3 regions of the Paenibacillus sp. J31R109 genome follow, and region 3 is predicted to be linked to each of the others. Evidence: riboswitches for the same ligand, from Rfam matches in the RefSeq annotation. Region 3 holds a riboswitch; each other region holds the start of a gene.
What was found. Region 3 has a riboswitch for ZMP and ZTP ahead of rpiB (ribose 5-phosphate isomerase B). Riboswitches for the same ligand answer to the same signal wherever they lie in the genome.

Region 1 (7,932 bases), on a different contig from region 3:
GCACCATCCAAATGTGTACATGTCCATTCCTCCCTATCGTTACTTACTCTTTTAATATAGCAAAAAAACCAAAGAATAGGATCATGAATTTGTCCAATTCTTTGGCTATTTTATCTATAAGGCATTTATGGTTCTCGCTGCTCCGCAAATCCCATCCTACACATGGAATAATTGAAACTCGCTTGCTGAATTTTATCAGACAAGTCCCATAAATTATTCAAAATGCGAACTTCCACGTTTCTTCTAAAGAGCTCTCCAAACAAATCTCGAATTTCAACTTTATGGATAGGTAGTTGTGACTTCTCACTCACATAGTACCCAGCTCCAGGATCTAGCGAGTAAAAATCGGTTGAATCAAATTCGTACAAATATAGCGTTGTCTGCTTCATAATGTCAAACCATTTGTGCTCGATAGCAACAACGTGCATCGATGACTGCGAGGAAATAAAGTGTCTTCTATCTTCATCAGAAGTGGTTTCATTGCAATGATAGGTCACTCTTGGACAATTCCGAGGTGTCAGAAAATTAGGTAGGCATTGTTCATTAATCGCCCATACTAATCCTTTTTCTGGATCCAAGTCTTTTCTTGTAGGCATTCTAGGGTTAAAAATAGCAATGTCTTTCTCTTCGCTTACGTGAAATAATTTCACCTATGCTCCTGCCCCCAATCATCTAGCATTTACATACTTCTCCGCTGCATCAACTGTGTGTTTCAATAAGGTAGCTATGGTTACGGGTCCTACTCCCGCAGGAACAGGTGTAATCGCTGATGCCTTTACGCGACAAGCCTCATAATCAACATCTCCAATGTTGCCTGGATTATATCCCGCATCCATCACGACCGCTCCTGGTTTAATCCAATCTCCTTGCACAAAATTCGGTTTACCAACAGCCGCTACCACAATATCAGCTAATCGAACCATGTCTCCCACATTCGACGTCTTTGAGTGACAGATGGTTACCGTCGCGTTCCGATTTAATAGCATCATAGAAACTGGCTTCCCCAGAATGGGACTTCTGCCAATCACCACAGCGTGTTTGCCCTCTATGGGAATCTGGTAATCATCCATAATGGCTAGGATAGCCGCTGGTGTACAGGATGGAAAAGCAGCAATGCCGAAGGCATTTTGAGCAAAACCTTGTGTCGTTACGCCATCTACATCCTTATCCATATGAATCGCTTCAAATGCTGCCCTTTCATCAATTTGATGAGGGACAGGATGTTGCAGCAAAATCCCATGCACACTTGGGTCAGCATTCAGTTTCTGAATGGTTGCGATTAATTCTTCAGTCGTTGTATGCGCGGGTAGCTCAACACGAATAGAACGGATACCCAGTCGTTTACACGCATTTCCTTTCATTTTCACATAAGTAGCTGAAGAAGGATCATCGCCAACTAAAATCGTCGCTAGGCAAGGTGTGACCCCTTTCAAAGCTAACTGACTAATTCTACTTATCAGTGCCTCTTTCATGTTCGTTGCCACCCGATTACCGTCCAAGATTACTGTTTCCACATTCATCTCATCATTCCTCCCAAGGTAAGAACATAAAGAGGTAAGGGGAATTCCCCTTACCTCTGCCCAGGCGTACGGCTATTATCGGTGTGCTCCCTCATGGTTACCCATGCTCCGCCAGTTACACATCGTTTATTAATAGGTATATCATAGCAATCCATTCCCTTATGTTCAACATGTTTGTCAAAAAAATGACTATAAAGATGCTGGTGACAGGAAGAACGAATACCACAAATTCGTCATGAATACATCAAGCACAACAAAGTAGAAAATCTCGAGCCCAACATTTCGTTCAGATAGACCTCTTCGCCATAAGCGAGTTACACCATAAGAAATTACGGCAAAAATAGCGAGTAACAACAAGCCAGCCCACACAGATTGCAAGACATCTGGCATGACTTGCAGAGCTATTGATTTTCGAAAATCCCCGATAAAAAGGGCTTTGACGATGAGATACATCGCAAGGGATATCCCAAAATGCCGCTTGGCATGCTCATCATAATGATATTGCCAAAATACACTGATAATGACTAAATAAAGGCCAGGTAGTAAAATCCATTTTAAGCTTATAAGTGCTGTGAGAACACCAATCCCCCAAAAAAGCGGTAAGTTTCCAGCTGCTTCTTGCAAATCCTCTTTGCCTATGTGATTCATACGCTCCAAATAAGGTAGTTGATCTGTGGCGTAATACACGCGATAGGACTCCGCATTCACGGCATCCAGCCAAACAGCTAAGGAACTATCTGCTCTAGTCGCTAAGCTCGGGTAGGACGCGAAACCACTGAATTGACTAATCCGAGCTGAATCTCTCAATTTACCATCCTTGAAACTAACTTTGTACACCTCTTGACTCGTTTGACGCCTATTTTTCTCATAAACCGACGATACCACAAGGGTTACTTCACCAGAAGAAGATTGTGTGAAGTTGGGATGCAAAATTGTATCCGAATCGCTCTTTGTCGAGACAGGCAGATTGATAACATCATCTACCAACTTATCTGGTTGACTCGAAGGGAAGGTGAGCAAGTGCAACGTGCTCTTCCCAGATTTACGAGAACTCGTCGTATACACCGTCATCATTGATGAACCATCGACAGCCAGCGCTATATCATCTAAACTACTCGTTGCATAATCGACATCCTTTAACTTGCGCTGTACAAGCGGTTTCCAAGTTTCTGATGCGAGTTGAACGTAGTGAAAAGATTCATTGCCTTCTTGACTGACTGCGTAGACGAGTGAAAGACTGCCAGACGCATCCCTATGACCTTGGATATGTCTGATATTGGGGATATCCAGCTGGGACCAAGTTAGCTTCTCATTCGGATGAAAAGCACTCACATACAGCGTTGTATCATTGTAAGCTAGTAAGATGCTGTCCCCTTGTGCACTCTTTACCGTTTGAACAGCCGTGATTTCATTGTCATTTATTATACTCATCGGTGACCATGAACCGTTCTTCCATTCGCTCGCATATAGCTTATTTCCGTTCCCAATCCAGACCACATGATCCTTATCCAACTGTCTATAGGAACGAAACGGCCCTTCCGTAGGCAAGCCGCGCGTTTCCGAACTGCTCTGCCCCTTATCATCAATCGTGACCCATTCAAGCGTTTTTCCTGCCAAATACGCAAAGCTGCTATCGCCAACCATTTGCACGGGTTCACCGACCGTTGCTGTTTGCGTTAATTCCGTTGCACGACCAAAAGGTTCAGGATAAGGCTTTACATTTTCATTCGCCAACATGAACGTTTGAATCAAGCCGATGACGATGATCGCCGCCAAAAAAGGAACATACGTGAACAGCTTCCATCTTGATTTTTTCACTTCGTAGTAACCTCCAAAACTTTCATACTGCCCTAGTAGTTAAAATGATTGCCTAATAAGAATGATTGCTGCGCATTAATTTTCCATTGTTCAATAAATGCGTCACCCAATCATAACATTGATTCAATTGATCTTCACTAATTAAATCAGAACGGTGCTCAAACATGATCTTCACTTGATCATTTTGCTCAGTAATGATCGCGAGATAATCCTCGATTGGAGCCCAACCGTCTCGTTGATCTAACTCTGGTAGGACAGGATGACGAGAATTGGTAATAGAATCCTTGATTTGCACCGTACTTAGATGAATCGAATAGGCAAAACGCGCAAATTTATGTATCACTTTTCTAGCATCAAAGTATGGATCTAACTTTTCCTGCAGATACAGTCTCGCTGTATCCAGACAGATTTTGATGTGGGGATACTTCCCTAATAGCTCCTCAAGAAAAGTCGTCTCATAGATGTATCGATTCAACGCATCAAATTCAAGAACAGGAATGAAGCCATACGTCTTGCTTTTCATAGTCAACCATTGAAAAAGCACTTCTGTTCTTTCAATTAATTCTGTAAGTGTCATCTCAGTTTCAGACAGATACTCCGATTTATCAGAGAATCTCCACGTACGCCAATCGACTCGATCATCCAGAATAACTGGCTTCGGATAGTGAAAAAGGATGTACGTTGGGTTCATGGAAGCAAGGTACTCCAGCTCACTCTGCACCCAAGCATAGGCGGATTCTCTCATTTCAGGCGAATTTGCCAGAAATAAGGCATCTCGCATTTTAGATATATGAGGACGTAATGGAAAATGAATACCCACTTGAAAATGGTTACGCTGCGACGCTAGTATAAGCCTGTGCCTATCTTCTTCTGTCTCAATTAGGCATGCTTCAATGCCGAAAAAACCTTTGCGGAAATCCCTCTTCATTTTAGACTCATCAAAACTACCATATTGACCAATCAGGAATCGATTCCTCACAAGCATCCGTCCTATTCTACAAATTCAAAAATAGAATCTACTATGATCGGCAAGTTATCTCTCAAAGAAACGGCACCAAAAACCGATCTAGCGTGCACGCCATTCTCTCCAAATACATCCAACATGAGATCCGAACAACCATTCAACACTTTGTGATGTTCCTCAAATTCAGGGACTGCATTGACAAATCCTTGCAGCTTCACCACTTGTTTAATGCGCGAAAGAGAACCTACCGCAGACTGCAGAACGGCTAGAATCTCAATTCCAGTTAATCTAGCAAATTCATATCCATCTTGGGTCGAATAGTCTTTCCCTAGTTTTCCCCTCGGGTTGCCTGAAGGGCCTTTTCCCGAAACGTACAATAAACCGTTCACCTTCACAAAATTAGCATATTTCGCTGCTGGTTCACTTGCTATGGGTAGGACGATTCCTAGGGCTTCTAACCTTTGAGCAATGGTTTGTTCGGACATATGGGATCCTCCTACGCTGTTGTGAGATTATCTTACTTATTATCGATTCATGGCCCAGAACTCAAGCTCTTTATCTGGTACTGACCATTTGAGTTTTTTTGGAGCGTGATGTAAAGCTTACGATTTATAATCCAACCATTCTCAGTTCGTTCACCACCCCCAGCTAGGATGAATTCCATGGATGCCGGTAATATGTCGTAAGAGACAATAAAGTAGGTGTCTGCATCTTTATGTAAAATTTGAATCTCATCATGAATCTTATACTGTAAAATTCGTTTACTCGCGGATACCGATGACTGCTCATCCAATTCTAATTGTTCTGCAAATAGTTTCTTTACAATCGGCTTCAAATCATCTTGTTGTTGGATACTCATCTCACTAGTTGGAGCTATAACCGCATGGGCTGTGCAACCTGTCATACAGCTTACACTTGCAAGTAAGATAAGGGTTCTCAACCACTTCATAGTGTCACCTCGTCTAATGAATAATCGTTGTTTTTATACAACAGAACTAACTTTACTACTTTAGTTAGTATGGCCAACAACCCATATTTTAACAATTCACTTCATTAGACGAGGTGTAACATCGATAAGTTTCACAGTAATCTCACTTATTTACAAACATTCATTGGACTGGATAAAATAACCGGGCCAAGTTTACCTGTTTTCCCATTGGAGAGTCGAATCACCATCGTGCTTTTCGTTACATCCGCTGTAATATCATCCAATCTTCCTGCCCAAGTCGGCCCTCCATCTTGAGGTGTTGGGTACAGTTTGAACCGCCAACTAATCTCATTCGGAATAAACGTAAATCCTTCATATCCATCGTAATCTCCAAGTGTTGCGGGGACAGGTAAGTGATTCGCATGCATGCTGATACTGGTGCGAGGAAAACTTGGTGTGAGCTTCACTTTGTAGACGAGCGCCCCTCCTTTGGCATTCGCATTGTCCATAGCGATAGGCTCAAGCACTGCACTGCAAGGCATGGGTACTTCGGCCTTACTGCATGCTGGACGAATCCACACACATCCCACAATCAACGTAACCGTCATTATTTTCTTCATCACTATCCCTCCATCGGTTTCATATGGTTATTTTTCCTACTTCCCCGATTTCTATGACGTTTAGGAAAAAGCCACCTCCCGGTGGCTGCTTCCTTTCGATGCGTGGTTATCTTGGAATTACTTGCTCACGTCTTGGTCCCACCGAAACGGTTGAAATCTTCACCCTGATGGCAGATTCTACGAAATCGATATAGTTTCTAGCCTCCAGCGGCAGGTCTTCCATGCGTTGAACCTGAGAAATATCGCGTTTCCATCCAGGCAAACGAGTCAGTATGGGCTTTGCCGAGTCCATTACCGCTGTGACTGGAAACCGATCAACGATCGAACCATCTCCCAGTTCATATCCGACACAGACTGGAATTTCATCCAAGTAGCCTAATACGTCCAAATTGGTTAAAACCACACTTGTCGCTCCCTGTATCATACAGCCGTATCTTGTGGCAACGAGATCCAACCACCCCATCCGTCTTGGACGCTTGGTATTGACACCATATTCACCAGCGTCGCCCCCACGACGACGTAATTCTTCCGCTTCGTTCCCCTCCAGCTCCGTGACGAAAGGTCCCGCTCCAACGCAGCTAGAATAGGCTTTTACTACCGCGAACACGTTCGTTATCGAACTAGCAGGTAGACCTGCACCAACTGGAGCAAAACCTGCAAGGGTCGAGGAGGATGTCGAGTACGGATAGATGCCATGATCAGGATCACGCAAGGCTCCGAGCTGTCCTTCCACTAGGATGGACTCTCCCTTTGCATTCGCTTGTTGGAGTAGTGTTGTCGTATCACACACATACGGAGCAATGTGTTCAGCCTGCAACAGCAGCTGCGCCATAAGTTCATCCACCTGAATGGCCGGCTGTCCATAAAGGTGTTGGAGCAACACATTTTTCGATGTGAGCAAATGTTCCAAACGGGCTTGTAATCGATTCTGATCATATAAATCGGCTACCTGAATGCCGAGTTTCGCATATTTGTCGGCATAAAATGGCGCGATCCCACGCTTCGTGGAACCATAACTGAGTGCGCCAAGCCGCTCTTCTTCGAGTTCATCTAAACGTTGATGAACTGACAAAACGACTTGAGCTCGCTCAGAAATAACCAACTTCGGTTGAGGAACACCTCTCCCTGCAAGCGCCTCTAATTCACTTATTAATATATCCACATCAAGAGCCGTTCCCGGCCCAATCACGTTCGTTACATGTGAATAGAACACACCAGAAGGCAGCATCCGCAAAGCGAATTTCCCGAAATCGTTAATGATCGTGTGTCCCGCATTGCTTCCACCTTGGTATCTTACAACGAAGGATGATTGTGCAGCTAAAACATCCGTCATCTTGCCCTTGCCCTCGTCTCCCCAATTCGCACCTACAATTGCAGTTACTGTCAAATTGAACGCCTCCAACACTTGTTTTGTCTTACACCGCTTATTATAATGGCTCTAATGACATTAGAATAATTGATATAAGTAATATCAGATATAAAGTGAGGTAATATTATGGACGTTAATTTGGAGTGGTATCGGGTCTTCTATTGGACCACCAAGACCGGCAGTTTGTCAAAAGCGGCCGAAGTGCTTCACATCACCCAACCCGCGGTGAGTCACACCATCAAGCAGCTTGAGAACGTGCTTGGCGGGCAGCTCTTCTTCCGTACGGCGAAGGGAGTTACGTTAACCGTTGAAGGTGAAGTGTTATTTCGTTATGTAGAGCAAGCCTTTAGCTTTATGAAAATCGGCGAGAAAGCTATCGCTGACATGCATAGCTTGCAAAGCGGGGAAATTAATATCGGGGCTAGCGATACCCTTTGTAAATACTATCTCTTACCCTATCTCGAAGCCTTTCACAATCAGCATCCAGGCGTGAAAATACGGGTTACGAACCGTACGACGCCTGAAACGTTGGCCTTGCTCAAAGAAGGCAAAATTGATTTCGGGATCGTTAGTCTGCCCGCTTCGGACAAACAAATTGAGTTCCGGGAAAGTTCCCCGATTCAAGATTGTCTTGTCGGCGGCAAGGCCTATGCACACCTTGCTGGTAATCCGATAGCTTTAGCAGATTTACATGCACACCCGCTGCTATTATT
Region 2 (7,932 bases), on a different contig from region 3:
CGCATCTGCACGTGTAATCTCATTTTTAGGATTAAAATTACCTTCAGCATTCAGTTTGATAATCCCGTATTTAAGGGCACGTTGGATAGACCCCGAATACTCTACATTCAGTTGGTCTGTATCTTTGATATCTTCCAAAACCGGGTTAATTAGAGGAAGACCTTTGCTAATTTCAATTGCACGTACAAGCTGATGTGTGAATTCTTCACGTGTGATTTTCTTATTCGGATCTAGATCTTTAGGAAGTTCCACACTGTTGGCTGCAGCAACAATGAACGCATTTGCGTACCAAGCATCGTTAGAAGCATTGGCAAAATAGTCAGTTGCCTTTGGCTCTTTCACGAAACGGATGAGGTCTAGATTAAGACCAAGAGCATTCACATACAGCTGAACGGCTTGAGCAGTTGAAAGCTTTTCTAGAGGAGCAAATAGGTCAGTAGTGATACCTGAGACGATGCCAGCTTGTTGTAGCGAGATAATTTTATCTTTTGTCGCAACGTTATCCAAGTCAGTAAAGGTAGCGGATGCCGCAAAGCTTTGACCAATTAAAGTAAGTGAGAGCAATGCTGTTGCTGCTGTTAGTGTAAGAGTTTTGATCGTTTTTTTCATTTCTGGTTCACCTCATAGTGGGATTTGTTTGTATTTCTGGGCTTTCAGAATCATAAACGGATAGGGTAATGAAAAGGTTGCACCTACTTTTAAAGAAGTAACTTTTGATTTGTTGGATGCGCAAGTAAGAGAGCTTTTTGTTTGAAACATAAAATCAAGAGGTGGATATTTTGTTGAAATATTATTTTAGAATTTCGACAAATAGTAACAACCTTTTGTTTTTATCTGTTTTATAATATCCTAGTCGACTTATTGAACAGGATTGGAGATACATAAATGGAGCAATTCCTCTTAGAAAAAATCGAAACAATGCGACTTCAAATGGTTCAAGAAGCAATCGTACAAAGTAGTCTTACGAATGAAAGTGTTATTGCAATTAGCCACGAGTTAGATCGATACATCTCTTTATATCAGAAACTGAAAATGGATTCCGTACGTGTCATCGAGCAATATGAGAAGAAAGCAGCTGCCTATTAAAAAATATAATATTGCACGCAATTGAAAATAGTATTACTGTAATCATATGTGCGACTGGCGAAAACGTGGAGTACCACGAGGAAGCACATATGTCATACGCCGTTCGCCTGGGCAAAGTATTTGATCTTGGATCAGATACTTTTTTTATTTCTACTAACTATGAAAAAAGGGCAGGTGTTGCGAATTGAAAATAGCTTATATTCTGTTTGATAAGATGACTACCTTAGATTTTGTTGGGTTTTACGAAGCGGTATCTTGGTTAAGAATTCTAAAAGTCAAAGAAGGATTAACATGGGATCTCTGTGCAAACAAAGAAGAGATTACGGACGATCGAGGTATGACTATAAAAATAAAGCATGTTAGCCCAGACTTATCCGGATACGATTTAATATTTATTCCGGGAGGAATGTCCACTAGAGACTTAAGATATGATACGGAATTTGTTGCATGGATCCGAAGCGCGAGCGATGTACAGTACAAAGTATCTGTCTGTACAGGGGCATTGCTTTTAGGAGCTGCAGGATTCTTACATGGAAAAAAGGCGACAACGAACCCATCTGCTTACGAATTGTTGACCCCCTATTGTTCAGAGGTAGTTAAAGCCCGTATTGTACGGGATGGGGATATTTTTACAGGTGGCGGTGTTTCAGCTTCTATTGATTTAGGTTTGTACCTCATTGAATCATTATCGAATGCGGATGTGGCGAAAAAGGTCCAAATCATGATGGACTATCCTTACTATAGGCCTGGCGAATTATCCGCGATTTTTATGCCATACGAATAACATGCAAATCATTGTATTCGGATAATAAACGCGAGCAGATATACCCGCGTTTGTAGGAAGTGGTGATCAGATACCGTCGACGATACGTTTCGATCGTATGGATACTTGCTTGAACAACTCATCTTCGTCGATCGTCAGCAGTTGGCGATCTTTCATCAACACCTTACCGTTTACGATGGTTGTGTCTACATCCGATCCGTTAGCGCAATAGGCGAGCAGCGAATGAATATTATGGATCGGCTGTAGATGGGGTTTTCTCAAATCGATCAGAATCATATCCGCTTTTTTTCCGATTTCCAGAGTGCCAACTTCATTCCCGATATTCATCAGTTGTGCACTTCCAACCGTCGCCATGCGAAGGACATCAAAAGCGGGAAGTTTCGTGGGGTCACCGTAATCCAGTTTTTGCAACCAAGTTGCCGCTCTTATTTCCGCAAACATATCTAACGTTGCGGCGCTGCCAGCTCCGTCTGTTCCAAGTCCTACAGGAATTCCTTGTTCCATCATCTCCATAATGGGTGCAATACCACATCCAAGTTTGAGGTTGCTTACCGGATTATGCGACACGCCACCTCGCATACCTTTTAAATACCCTATGTCGCGGCGATTAACATGAACGCTGTGAGCCAAAAGCACATGAGCTTTTTCAAACATACCGAGGTGATATAAATATTCGGTTGGCGTTTGGTTATACTTTTCCCGAATCTTCATGACTTCTTCTTTGGTTTCCGCAAGATGCGTGTGTATGGCAATGTTCTCCTGCTCAGCAAGGGCGATTATCTCTGTAAAGGGCTGGGGAGGAACCGTGTAAGGAGAGTGGGGACCTATCATTGTGGTGATGCGGCCCTCGGCTTTACCGCTCCAGCGACGGATGAGATCAAGCGCCTCTGACATTCGGCGACCTCCGTCATTTTCAAGGAAGACCAACCCGCGAGTTAGTGAAGCCCGCATGCCGACTTCTTCGATCGCAGCTGCGATCTCATTCATGTGAATATACATGTCGGCAAAAGCCGTGGTACCCGATTTGATCATTTCGGCCATAGCGAGTTTTGCGCCCCAGTAAATGTCCTCAGGTGTCATTCGGGCTTCAGCGGGCAGCATTTTTTTGTTTAACCAGTCCATAAGCTTGAGATCGTCAGAAAATCCTCTCAATAAGCTCATTGGCGTATGTTGGTGAGCGTTAATAAGCCCAGGTAACGCTGCCTTTCCTTCGGCGAAAATCACTTCATCGACTTCAGTAGTAATGACAGTTTGAATGTCCGAAATATGATCTCCGTCAATGAGTAAGTCCCCTACAAATGGTTCTTTGCTTGCCATTGTTAGGATAGTCGCGCCCTTGATTAATTTTTTCATCATGACAGCCTCCTTTGTCTTGTTTTATTCTAAACCCTGACGTAAAGTGAAGGTCAAGATGATATGTGATTGGTGATCATATACATGTCATGTAAATTAAAGGTGGTTCCTGATGAAAATAAAAGAGGTTTCAGACAGATTGAAAATATCACAAAGGGCCATTCGTTTTTACGAAGAAAAAGGCCTCATCGCGCCTTCCAAGCAAAATGACAACCACTACCGCGTGTTTGACGAAGAAGACATCTGGCGCTTACAGACGATCATTGCCTTACGGGAGTCTGGGATGGTGGTTAGCGATATCCAGAAGGTACTGTCGGATATTGAAGTTCAGGGATACAATCAATTGCAATATTTTTTGGAACTCCAAAGGTCGGTGATGTTTTCCAAGTGGATCGAAATGAAACAGATTATTGAAACGACAGACGACATGATTGAGAGCCTCAAGAATAATCAAGTACTTCAGTTGGATGACATCTATACGCTCGCGGAAGGTTCAAGAAGGTTGAGGGAACAGCGGACATGGGAGGACAAATGGGGGTTTGATCATTTGGCGAGCGAACACGATCAGTTAGTGCAAGAAAACCAACGGAAATATAAAGATTACGAGGAAGCGCTGCGCCTCATCGTGAAGTGGGTGTCACCTGTTCGTGGGGAACGGGGACTTGATATCGGGACAGGAACTGGGAATCTAGCCAGCCGTCTGATTGTTGAAGGCGTAGTAATGGCGGGAGTCGACCAGTCCATTGAGATGTTAAAGGAATGTCAACGCAAATTTCCAGAGATGGAAACCAAGCTTGGCAATTTCCTAGCGTTGCCCTACCTGGACGGAAAATTTGATTTTGTCGTTTCGAGTTTTGCCTTTCATCACCTTACGGATGATCAAAAGCGGCTGGCTATTAAAGAAATGCGTAGAGTATTGAAACCACATGGTCGAATCTGTATCGCTGACTTAATGACGGACAGTAAGGAAGGCGCAGTAGGTGAGAAGGGTGAGGATTATATTCCGCTTTTAGAACTCATTGATGTATTTGAATCGAATGGCTACATCACCAAGCATTTTAAAATGAATGAATTGCTGCATATCATCCTAGCTGTACCAATTCGATAAGCTGTAAACCTTCACCTAGCGTTAATGTTTGTTATATCTGTCATCATATCATCCACTTTGCATGAGGAGTGATCGATCATCGTACAGGAAATGAAAGAGATTGTTATTGGTATTGATGGAGGCGGCACCCATACGAGGGTAATGGCCGTAGATCTCGCAGGAAACGTTCTATCCTACATAGAGAATGGGGCTTCTTCCATACATAAGGATTTGCAAGCAAGGGAAAATGTGCAACAAGCTATCGAAAAGGCATTAGCTCAAGCTGGAAGAAATGTGACACATGTGCAAGCGTTGACGGCAGGAATTGCTGGTTATGATTCTAAAGCGGATCTAGAGTGGGTACTACCTTTGACAGCAGTAGAGGGATTAAATTGCTTGAAACAACACGTCAATGATGCGGTAGTAGCTCATAGTGGAGCACTTCTTACAGAACCGGGCATTATTGTAATCGCGGGAACAGGGTCAATTATTTATGCGATAAATGAGGAAGGAGAGCAGATCAGGAATTATGATCTGCATCACTATGCAGCTAGTGCTGCTCGATTCCTAGCTTATGACGCCACTTTCGAAATTCTTTCGGGTAACATCGATGATAGTGATCATGATTTGATTATTGAGATCTTACAATTTTGGGATTTGACCACTGTCAAAGCGTTATCTCAACTAGCAAAGCAGGGATTTATTATAGATCAACGAGAACGTAATAAAAAATTTGGTCAAATGGCCCCTTTAATTACTAAGGCGGCGCTTCAAAATAGTCAATTGGCTACACTCGTTTGCGACCGTGCAATCCATCAGATAATTACGGGGGTCGAAATGCTCGCAGCATACTTCTCCGATGCAGAAGTCAGTGTTTCTTTCGTAGGTAGTGTTGTTCATAGTGATTATTTCCAACTAAGACTCGCCTCGCAATTGAGTCAGGGTAATAACAAGACATATAAGCTTATTCAACCTTCATTCTCACCAGTAGCTGGCGCAGTGTTACTCGCGTTAAAGCAACTGAACATACCGATAGATCAGGAGATTTTATATAATCTCAGTCAACATCCTCGTTCACAGAGCTATTAAATGGCATTTATGAACGAGGCAGAACGCCCGGATTTTAGTATCACTGACATACGTACAAACATTCCTTGGCTTGTCCACATATCGTAGACAGTGAAAGGAGGTTGAACGCCAATGCCAGTCCATGCAAAAGTCACCTACCCCCGCTTGACCGTTTACAGTGAGAAGTATTTCCAGGGAGGCAATGCCATTTTGAGCGGCAACATCGGTATCCCTAACTTCGACATACCATTAGGAGGAATGGAGAGCCTTCGATTTTTCTCCACGAATCCGGGTGCAACGCTCGTACTCTTTAGCCTAACTAGATTCAGGGGGACGTTTAAAGTCTTTCACGGAGTAAGGAACGTCAGCGATTTCGATAATATCATTAGCGGCAACGATGCAAATTCACTGATCTCGACTGACAAATTCCTGACACTGAGACAGATTCGTGCTATTCGCGACAGTGGTCGGCTGCCTAGTGGTTTCCGGAGAATCTAAAGGAAGATAACCTAGAACGCGGCAAGGATGTAGGCCAACGTCCATCGCTTATCGCGTTTTTTTGTTTGCCAGTGTATGTTTTTCATAGGAAAAGTTTCATACTATTGCATAATAAAAGGAGCCTGGGCACGGAATAGGAGAGTGATGAGATGGCTTTCGGAATTTCCAGACTTGAACTGAATGAATGGAAACGCAAATGTTTACAAGGAGAAATTGCCTTTTTGACGCATTATTGGGTAGAACCTCGCTTTCCAGGGGTAAAAACGATTACAAAAGTAGGCTGCTGTGACTTAGAACGATTAAAGAAATGGTGCTTAGCAAATGGTTTAAATCCAGCATACATACATCTTCGTGATGAATATCCACATTATGATCTGATAGGGAACAAGCAAATTGAAATCTTAAAGAGAGAACATTTGACCGATCATCTGCACAGATTCAAGCTGACTTGACTTGGATAGTTTAATTATAAATGAGTATTATTAACTCAAAGCTATATTTATTTGATACCTTGTAATAGGGGATGTTAAGATCTGTCCATGGAACAAATAAATAAGGATAGATGAAACAAGTGTATGTTGATAGCAAACGGGGGTTCCGCTAATGGGTGTAAAAATGCACGTCGACGAAATGGAAATTAATGAGGCACTCGTACGCCGACTGCTTGCCGCGCAGTTCCCTCACTGGGCAGAGCTTACCTTGAGACGAGTCGAGCCGGCTGGCACAGTGAATGCCATCTTCAGATTAGGTGAACAATATGCCGTTCGGCTTGCACGTCGCATGGGGCCAACGACACCTAGCAGTCGTGAATTTGTATGGCTGTCCAAGCTCTCGCCAATGGTACCGCTTGAAACCCCTGTACCTATCGCTGAAGGACATCCGAGTCTTGAATATCCGTGGTTTTGGGAAATACATTCGTGGGTTGAAGGCGAGTCGGTGCCGATAGCGCAGATTGACGCGCTTCAGGCTGCGCGTGATCTAGCGATGTTCATTTCAGCGCTGCAACAACTTGATCCCTCAGGTGGGCCCAAGGGGCGTGGTATTCATTTGGCTCAACGGGATAAGGAGTTCCGACCCTGGCTGGAGCGTTTCGATGGCCATTCTGCCATTACGGATGTGTGGGAGTCAGCGCTAGCTGCACCTCCGTGGGACGGCGCGCCAGTTTGGCATCATGGCGACCTTGACGTGCGGAACTGGCTCGTTCGAAATAAGCGCATCACCGGGGTGATCGATTGGGGTGAAATGGGCATTGGTGATCCCGCATGCGATGTCATGGTTGCATGGAAGTTACACTCACCCGAGGCTCGTGATGAGTTCCGCAAATATCTACCGACGGACGACGCTACGTGGGCTAGAGCCCGTGGATGGGTCTTATCACAGGCAGTGGCAATCCTGGCATATTACACACCTGAAAACAATCCAGTTCTATACCGTGAGGCGAAATGTTGGCTGGACCTTGTACTGTCAGAATGATACGCGATAGGAGGGAGCAGGCTAAGTGGCTGCTCTCTTTTTGTCCTATTTTGCAACAACAAGGGATTAGGATCATATGAATAGAATTTATATAGTGACTATTGTAACGTTAACTCTAAACCACTGGGGAGGATGCGTAGTATGTTGAATTTAAAGACGGCACCGTTTTATTTGAAGGATGAAGACATTCAGTGGGTAGAACAAACGATTGTCTCTATGAGTCTGAACGAAAAAATTGGACAACTTTTTATTAATTTAGGGTATCGTCATGATGTGGAATATTTGCAGGAGATGTTAGATAAATACCATATCGGAGGCGTACGCTACAATCCGAATACATCGGAAAAGATCTATGAGCAGAATAAATATTTGCATCAACATAGTAAAATTCCTCTCCTAATTGCAGCAAACATGGAATCAGGAGGTAATGGTGCTTGCACAGATGGAACGTTGATCGGTTCGCATGTGCAGATCGGGGCAACCAGAGATCCGAATTATGCCTACCAGATGGGGTATGTAAGTGGGGTTGAAGGTGCAGCGGTCGGCTGTAACTGGACGTTTGCTCCGGTGGTCGACATTAACT
Region 3 (7,932 bases):
CAGCTTACCGCAAACTCGGTTTGTACACGTATTTCACAGCTGGGGTTCAAGAAGTTAGAGCATGGACGATTCGTAAAGGAACGAAAGCTCCGCAAGCAGCTGGCGTGATTCATACGGATTTTGAACGTGGATTTATTCGTGCAGAGGTTGTTTCTTATCACGATTTAGCTGCTGCTGGATCCATGGCAGGTGCGAAAGAAAAAGGGCAAGTACGCCTTGAAGGTAAAGAGTACGTGGTAAATGACGGCGACGTTATGCATTTCCGTTTCAACGTTTAATTATTAACAAAAATAAGAAAGGAGTGATCCCCTATGTTGGATCGACTTCAGTCCATTGTGGACCGCTATGACAAACTAAGCGAGTTATTGTGTGACCCGGATGTAACGAGTGATACGAAGAAACTAAGAGAGTATTCCAAAGAGCAATCTGATCTTCAGGAGTCTTACGATGCTTATAATGAATATAAGAGCGTGAGCGAGCAACTTGCTGATGCGAAAGTGATGCAGAATGAGAAGCTAGATGATGAGATGCGCGAAATGGTTAAAATGGAGATCGACGAGCTTAGCGAGCAGTCTGCTAAACTCGAAGAACATCTTCGCATCTTGATGATGCCGAAGGACCCGAACGATGATAAGAACGTCATCGTGGAAATTCGCGGAGCGGCAGGCGGCGACGAAGCTGCACTGTTTGCAGGCGATCTCTACCGCATGTATACGCGTTATGCGGATGCGCAAGGTTGGAGAACGGAGATTTTGGATGCTTCCGTGAATGATTTGGGCGGATTTAAAGAAATTATTTTCATGATTACGGGTAAAGGTGCTTATAGCAAGCTCAAGTTTGAGAGCGGTGCGCACCGTGTTCAACGTATTCCAGTAACGGAATCCGGTGGACGAATTCATACATCTACTTCTACAGTTGTTGTTATGCCGGAAGCAGAAGATGTAGAAATCGTGATTCATGATGCAGATATTCGCGTAGATACGTTCTGTTCCAGTGGAGCGGGCGGTCAGTCCGTTAATACAACGAAATCCGCTGTACGTGTAACCCATGTACCAACGGGTATCGTGGCAACATGTCAGGATGGTAAATCGCAAAACTCCAATAAAGAGTCAGCGCTTCGCGTACTTCGTACGCGAATTTCAGATAAATTGCGTGAAGAAGAAGAAGCGAAATATGCCGGCGAGCGTAAAAGCAAAGTCGGAACGGGTGACCGTTCAGAGCGTATTCGTACGTACAACTTCCCGCAAAGCCGGATTACCGATCACCGTATCGGCTTGACGCTACACCGTTTAGAGACAGTTCTGAACGGCGATATGGCGGAAATTGTGTCAGCGTTAACGATTGCTGCCCAATCCGATGCCTTAGAGGCGATGTAATGACGAGTGCAAACATGAGTGTGAGAGAAGCCTTTGTGAAGGCTTCTTCTTTTTTAGCAGAGCAAGGCGTCGCAGAGGCTTCGGCTTGCACGGAGTTATTGCTGCAGCACCTCTTAGGCGGCTGCAGTCGGACTGAGCTGCTGTTCCGCTGGTGGCAGGAACAGATGCCGGAAGAGCTGGTCGCTACGTGGGACCAGCTCGTTGCAAGGAAGGCCGCGGGTGAACCGGTGCAGTACATCACCGGTGAGCAGGATTTCTTCGGCCTTCCGTTTATGGTGAGCCCGGCCGTACTGATCCCGCGGCCGGAGACGGAGCTGCTCGTGGAGGCGCTCATCCACGAGGGCTCGCGTCTGTTCCCGCAAGGCGCTCCGCTCCTTGCGGATGTGGGCACCGGGAGTGGCATCATCCCGGTGACGATCGCGCACACGCGCCCTGCGTGGCGCGTGGCGGCCAGCGACATCTCCGCGGCAGCGCTGGAGATGGCCCGCAAGAACGCGCAGCGCCACGACGTGGCTGCGCGAATCCAGTGGCTCGAGGGCGACCTCCTCGAGCCTTACATCGAGCGCGGGCTCGCGCCGGATATACTGGTGTCCAACCCACCGTATATCCCAGATGGCGACCTGCCAGCGCTGATGCCCGAGGTGCGGCTGTTCGAGCCGCACACAGCCCTGTTCGGCGGTGTCGAGGGACTCGACCTCTACCGCCGGATGATCTCGCAGCTGCCCTTATTGCCACGAATCCCGACTGTGGTCGGGTTCGAGGTGGGCATCGGGCAGGCGGAGGCAGTTGCGGCGCTGTTAGGTGCCGCTGCAGACTGGACGGAGATCCGCTTCGTGCAGGATCTCCAGGGGATCAATCGTCATGTGCTGGCGATTCGTGAGCCACGCTAGTTGTAGGCGTGCCTGAAAGCCTGCGAATTTACATCAATTTATCGATGAAAGTAATAGAAATAGGAAATTACTGCGAATATGCAGGCATTTATGCAAAATTAGCACCTGTATGACTAAAAACAGTTAAAAAACTGTATATTCGCAGGCTTTTGTTCGGATTAGGGGAATTTGAGAAAAAAAGCTGTAGTTTTGCAGGTATTTAGGTCTTGAGTGAACCCTCTATTTAAATTTGTATGCTTGAATTTAGGAGCCCTCTACTAAATCTATCATTTTGCCAAAAATAATAGATTCATAGGTTTAGCCCCACCCACTCTTGTCCATACTGGCAAGTAGATAGCGGAAACGGGAAAGGGGCTACCTCCATGGTTAAGAGAACAGAGCGCCACTCAGTTAAGAGCCTATTATTCATTGCTTTTGCACTTATCCTTATGATTATGTGTTGGGAATCCAATCGTACGAACGCGGCGGTCGTTTCGCCTACCATACCAGAAGAATCCATTCGTTTGCGTATTCTAGCAAATTCGGATTCTGCGCAGGACCAGGCTTTAAAACGCGAGATTCGCGATGCGATTATTGCCCGTATGGAAGATTGGGTTGTGGGACCCCACTCCTTGGAAGAGGCCAGAGCAGTCGTGAATGCGCACTTGCCTGAATTCGATCAACTTGTGGGCGAGATGATCGCATCCCGCGGCTACAACTATCCACATACTGTGGAGTTAGGTGTTGTCCCTTTTCCAACTAAAATGTACGGAAATGACGTCTACCCGGCTGGGGATTATGAAGCGTTGCGTGTTGTGATTGGTTCGGGTGAAGGGCAAAATTGGTGGTGCGTGTTATTTCCACCGTTATGCTTTGTAGATTCCGTATCGGGTGAAGCGGTTGCTTCAGCAGCCGTTGTGGTGGCCAAAACGACCGATGAGAATGGCAAGGAAAAGCAGCCAGTTAAAGAAGATAAGGCGAAAACTGTCGCTAGCAAAGACAAAGCTGCTTCGACAGAGAAGGTAGCAAAGAAAGAAACAAAAGGTGAGGTCGTAGCAGCTTCAGCTTCGACTACCACGACCGAAGAGCCAGCTCAACCGAAGGTTAAATTCTTTATTTGGGAAATGTTTAAGGCGATCTTTTCGTGGTTCAGCTAATTCTATACAAGTAAGGATGAGAGTTTGTGACAATCTACTGGGACGTGAATCAAGGAGCGATAGGCGCAACAGCGCAGAATATAGCAGAAGCAGCTAAACTTCTGCAGCAAGGTGATACGGTAGCCTTTCCGACCGAAACGGTGTACGGACTTGGAGCGGATGCGACGAATACTACCGCCGTTCTCCAGATTTTCGCTGCAAAAGGGAGGCCTTCTGACAATCCTTTAATCGTACATATTGCTGATGTGAACCAGCTCCCAAGTCTTGTTCAGTCGGATAGTCTTACTACGGATCATCTAGCTCTTATGCAAGCTTTTTGGCCAGGCCCCTTAACCATTGTGCTACCTGTTCTTGCAGGTAGCCTTTCGCCGTTAGTGACGGCGGGTCTGCAAACGGTAGGCATTCGTATACCTGATCATCCGGTTGCCTTACAGTTGCTGCGAGAAACAGGGCTGCCGATAGCGGCGCCAAGTGCGAATAGTTCAGGCAGACCGAGTCCGACCTTAGCCTCGCATGTGCGCGATGATTTGGACGGAAAAATTGGCGGCATTGTGGATGGTGGTGCAACCGGGGTTGGCGTAGAGTCTACGGTTATTCAGCTGGTTGATGGAGAGTTATATATTCTGAGACCAGGTGGTGTGACAGCCGAGCAGCTGCATGTCGTGTTGCCAAAGCTGCCTATTCATGTGTCTGAACCGACAGAAGTAGAAGCTTCGGATACCCCGCGTGCGCCAGGTATGAAGTACACGCATTATGCGCCGAAGGGCTTTATGCACATCGTGCAAGGGGATGATGTTCAGGAAGTCTCGGCATGGATTCAGCAGGATATTGATGCTGCGAAGGCACGAGGAGAGTCGACGGGTATTCTAACCTTTGAGGAGAGAGCCGGCGAATACCGTGCAGATCTCATTCTCGCATGCGGTTCTCTATCCGAACCAGATTCGATTGCTCGGGAGCTATATGGCGCTCTGCGGACTTTTGATCACCAAGGTATTAGTTATATTGTCGCAGAAGGTGTCCCTGATTCAGGTATTGGCAGCGCGATTATGAATCGACTGCTCAAAGCAGCGGGGCATGAACGGATCCGTCTCAAATAAGCATGATTCCCAGTTTGTCCGCATATCTTGAGAAAGAATCGTGGACAAGGGGGATCGTGCTATGCTCGCATCTGGGGTACAAGTTGGGCAACTCATGACAATTGGAATAATGGCGATTGCTTTGGGCCTAGATGCTTTTTCGTTAGGAATTGGCATTGGAATGAAGGGCATTCGTCTGTGGGATATTTTGAAAATAAGTATTATCATCGGTCTTTTCCATGTCATCATGCCGCTAACGGGGATGTTTATGGGGCAATATGTTTCCCTCCTATTGGGTAACGTCGCGACGGCCGCGGGGGGATGTTTACTTATTTTGCTTGGAGCCCATATGGTATACAGCTCGGTACGCGGGGAAGAAGCGACGGCCTTTGATCATCGGACACTATGGGGGCTTATCATATTTGCGCTCAGTGTAAGTATAGATTCATTCTCGGTGGGTGTATCGCTTGGCATGTTTGCTACTGATATCGTGCTCACTGTGCTCGTATTTGGATTATTTGGCGGGTTGCTTTCGATAGCGGGCTTGCTATTAGGTAGACGAGTTAGCGGTTGGGTAGGCGAATACGGCGAGGCATTCGGCGGACTTATCTTATTAGGGTTTGGGATCAAGTTTTTACTATGATACAATACGAGTAATCATGGACGGTGCAGCCGTTCATCAATTTCTATATAAACGCACCTCTCCTAAGAGGGTGTAGTCGTTTATTTCGGGAGGATTTCATGTTGCGAATTCTATTTGTCTGTACAGGAAATACGTGCCGCAGTCCGTTAGCTGAAGGTTTGCTGCGTATGAGGGTGCGTCAAGAGGGGCTTGCGGCGGAGGTTCGTTCGGCAGGTGTATCCGCGACGACGGGTGGTCCGATCTCTAGGAATAGCCAATCGCTTCTACATGAAGCGGGTTTCAAGGAATCGATTAGTTCGCTAGCCATTAGTGATGCAGATGTCGATTGGGCTGATCTGGTCTTGACGATGACGACGGGCCATAAACGTACCGTGATTGGGCGCTTCCCTCATGCGATCGAGAAGACTTATACGCTCAATGAGTATGTAGAGGACGATGATCGAATTCTGAAGGCAATTGAAGAGAGAGAGCAGCTTGCAGCGGAGCTTCAACTTAAACAGGCGCTGTCCCAAACGGTATCTGTCGAAGAAAGAAGTCGTATGTATACGTTGGAAAATACGATTCCCGATTACGATATTTCCGATCCTTATGGCGGATCATTGGCTGATTACCGAAATACCGCTGAAGAAATTAGCCGGAGCTTAGATAAATTGGTAAAAAAGCTGCGTTAACCACAATCGTTTTTCCAGATTGCACCTTATGTCTTCATGTAGGCTAATAGAACTTTACACATCGCGAGGAATGCGATAAAATACAGGTAACAAGCAAGACTCAATGTAACTGGCGACGAGTGGGAGTAACCACAATGGAGCATTGAGCTATACGGCCGGTCGCCTGGGCAAAAGAGCAACGCGCGTTTTTTAGCGTGTGCGCTCTTTTTTTCGTTTTTGGTGAGCTTTGGGATATAATAGGATGGTCGAATTCGAACAGTCAAAAAGGAGCGTTTTATTCATGAAAATTGCTTTAGGTGCAGATCATGCAGGCTATCGTTTGAAAGATGTTATCATTCCTTTTATTGAATCATTAGGTCATCAAGTGATTGATTTCGGATGCAGCTGCGGCGACTCCGTTGATTATCCAGATTATGCACTTCAGGTTTGCGAAAAAGTCGTTTCGGGAGAAGCAGACAAAGGGATTCTGCTTTGTGGAACAGGCATTGGGATGTCCATTGCTGCCAATAAGGTTCCGGGAATCCGCTGTGCACTTGTGCACGATCTTTTCTCTGCGAAAGCGACACGTGAACATAACGATACGAACGTGCTTGCAATGGGTGAGCGAGTAGTTGGGCCTGGCGTAGCGGAAGAAATCGTCAAAATTTGGTTGGAAACCGAGTTTTCAGAGGGTGTCCGCCATAAGAACCGCATCAATAAAGTGCAGAGCATTGAGGATCGTTTCACAGTACATCCCTAGAAATGAGGATGAATAATGAGTGATTCTGTATTTGACCCTATAGCAGCAGCGGAAGCTTTGGAAGCGAACCTGCGGGAGCTGGTTACGGTCGGCGGCTTGCGACCCGGCAACATGCTTGTGATCGGTACGAGCACGAGTGAAATTCTCGGGCATCGCATTGGTACATCGGGTACGCTGGATGCGGCTAAGCCGATTTTTGAGACGGTGAAGCGCATCTGCAGCGAGTTCGGGCTGTTTGCGGCCTATCAGTGCTGCGAGCATTTGAATCGTGCGCTGGTTGTGGAAGATGAGCTTCTGACGCTAGCGCCGCAGCTGGAACCGGTCTCTGTCATTCCCGTACCGAAGGCAGGAGGATCGATGGCCTCTTACGCGTATCGGCACTTCACAAAGGCCGTCGTGGTGGAGTCGATTGCGGCTCACGCGGCTATCGATATCGGCAGTACGCTGATCGGGATGCACCTGCGCAAAGTGGCTGTGCCTGTCAGGCCACCTGTTCGCCATATCGGCCAAGCGTACGTTACGATGGCCTTCGCAAGGCCTAAGCTGATCGGAGGCACGAGAGCTATCTACTCCGCCGATCTAGCGGAGCAACTCTATCAACAAGCTGCACCTGATGCAGATTGCTAATTGTATTTTAACGACTATCCTTAGGAGGAATTTCAGATGACAAACTTTTTGAGCAAGCAAGATCCAAAAATCGTAGAAGCGATGAACCTTGAGCTAGGCCGTCAACGCGACAAAATTGAGTTAATTGCTTCCGAGAACATCGTGAGCGAAGCCGTTCTTGAAGCTATGGGTACAGTACTTACGAACAAATATGCAGAAGGCTACCCAGGCAAAAGATACTATGGTGGCTGTGAGTACGTAGACATCGTGGAAGACATCGCTCGTGATCGCGCGAAAGAGCTTTTCGGTGCTGAGCACGCCAACGTTCAACCGCATTCCGGTGCACAAGCGAACATGGCTGTTTACCTAGCTGCTCTAAACCCTGGCGACACGGTTCTTGGTATGAACCTTGCACACGGTGGTCACTTAACGCACGGTAGCCCAGTTAATGCTTCCGGTATTCTTTACAACTTCGTAGCTTACGGCGTAAGCGAAAAAGATTTCCGCATCGATTATGATGATGTTCGTAAAGCAGCTTTCAAACACAAGCCTCGTATGCTAGTTGCTGGTGCAAGTGCGTACCCGCGTACGATTGATTTCGAAGCATTGGCTTCCATTGCTAACGATGTAGGCGCATTGTTCTTCGTTGATATGGCGCATATCGCTGGTCTAGTTGCAGCTGGTTTGCACCCGAACCCAGTGCCGCACGCACATTTTGTAACAACAACAACACACAAAACGCTTCGCGGTCCTCGCGGCGGTATGATTCTTACGAAAAAAGCATGGGCTGCAGCG

Region 1: another riboswitch for ZMP and ZTP. It lies ahead of AC58QT_RS05620 (bifunctional 5,10-methylenetetrahydrofolate dehydrogenase/5,10-methenyltetrahydrofolate cyclohydrolase); the one in region 3 lies ahead of rpiB (ribose 5-phosphate isomerase B).
Region 2: another riboswitch for ZMP and ZTP. It lies ahead of AC58QT_RS03695 (DJ-1/PfpI family protein); the one in region 3 lies ahead of rpiB (ribose 5-phosphate isomerase B).

What each region holds. Positions count from the first base shown of each region.
Region 1 is NZ_JCAUAR010000002.1:8,623-16,554, forward strand. Features, by position in the region: gene AC58QT_RS05610 (sugar phosphate isomerase/epimerase family protein) at 1-21, opposite strand, end outside; gene AC58QT_RS05615 (DUF6886 family protein) at 126-650, opposite strand; gene AC58QT_RS05620 (bifunctional 5,10-methylenetetrahydrofolate dehydrogenase/5,10-methenyltetrahydrofolate cyclohydrolase) at 669-1,520, opposite strand; ZMP/ZTP riboswitch at 1,572-1,649, opposite strand; gene AC58QT_RS05625 (hypothetical protein) at 1,710-3,338, opposite strand; gene AC58QT_RS05630 (apurinic/apyrimidinic endonuclease family protein) at 3,391-4,317, opposite strand; gene AC58QT_RS05635 (RidA family protein) at 4,329-4,787, opposite strand; gene AC58QT_RS05640 (hypothetical protein) at 4,835-5,251, opposite strand; gene AC58QT_RS05645 (YoqH family protein) at 5,398-5,850, opposite strand; gene AC58QT_RS05650 (adenylosuccinate synthase) at 5,957-7,237, opposite strand; gene AC58QT_RS05655 (LysR family transcriptional regulator) at 7,346-7,932, shown strand, end outside.
Region 2 is NZ_JCAUAR010000001.1:799,641-807,572, forward strand. Features, by position in the region: gene AC58QT_RS03685 (S-layer homology domain-containing protein) at 1-609, opposite strand, end outside; gene AC58QT_RS03690 (Spo0E family sporulation regulatory protein-aspartic acid phosphatase) at 886-1,086, shown strand; ZMP/ZTP riboswitch at 1,127-1,206, shown strand; gene AC58QT_RS03695 (DJ-1/PfpI family protein) at 1,271-1,870, shown strand; gene AC58QT_RS03700 (amidohydrolase) at 1,937-3,226, opposite strand; gene AC58QT_RS03705 (MerR family transcriptional regulator) at 3,336-4,331, shown strand; gene AC58QT_RS03710 (BadF/BadG/BcrA/BcrD ATPase family protein) at 4,422-5,399, shown strand; gene AC58QT_RS03715 (hypothetical protein) at 5,511-5,876, shown strand; gene AC58QT_RS03720 (hypothetical protein) at 6,026-6,328, shown strand; gene AC58QT_RS03725 (aminoglycoside phosphotransferase family protein) at 6,480-7,349, shown strand; gene AC58QT_RS03730 (glycoside hydrolase family 3 protein) at 7,491-7,932, shown strand, end outside.
Region 3 is NZ_JCAUAR010000015.1:18,687-26,618, forward strand. Features, by position in the region: gene ychF (redox-regulated ATPase YchF) at 1-278, shown strand, start outside; gene prfA (peptide chain release factor 1) at 312-1,376, shown strand; gene prmC (peptide chain release factor N(5)-glutamine methyltransferase) at 1,376-2,266, shown strand; gene spoIIR (stage II sporulation protein R) at 2,629-3,402, shown strand; gene AC58QT_RS27385 (L-threonylcarbamoyladenylate synthase) at 3,429-4,499, shown strand; gene AC58QT_RS27390 (manganese efflux pump MntP) at 4,561-5,121, shown strand; gene AC58QT_RS27395 (low molecular weight protein arginine phosphatase) at 5,220-5,792, shown strand; ZMP/ZTP riboswitch at 5,888-5,968, shown strand; gene rpiB (ribose 5-phosphate isomerase B) at 6,073-6,531, shown strand; gene AC58QT_RS27405 (TIGR01440 family protein) at 6,547-7,158, shown strand; gene glyA (serine hydroxymethyltransferase) at 7,195-7,932, shown strand, end outside.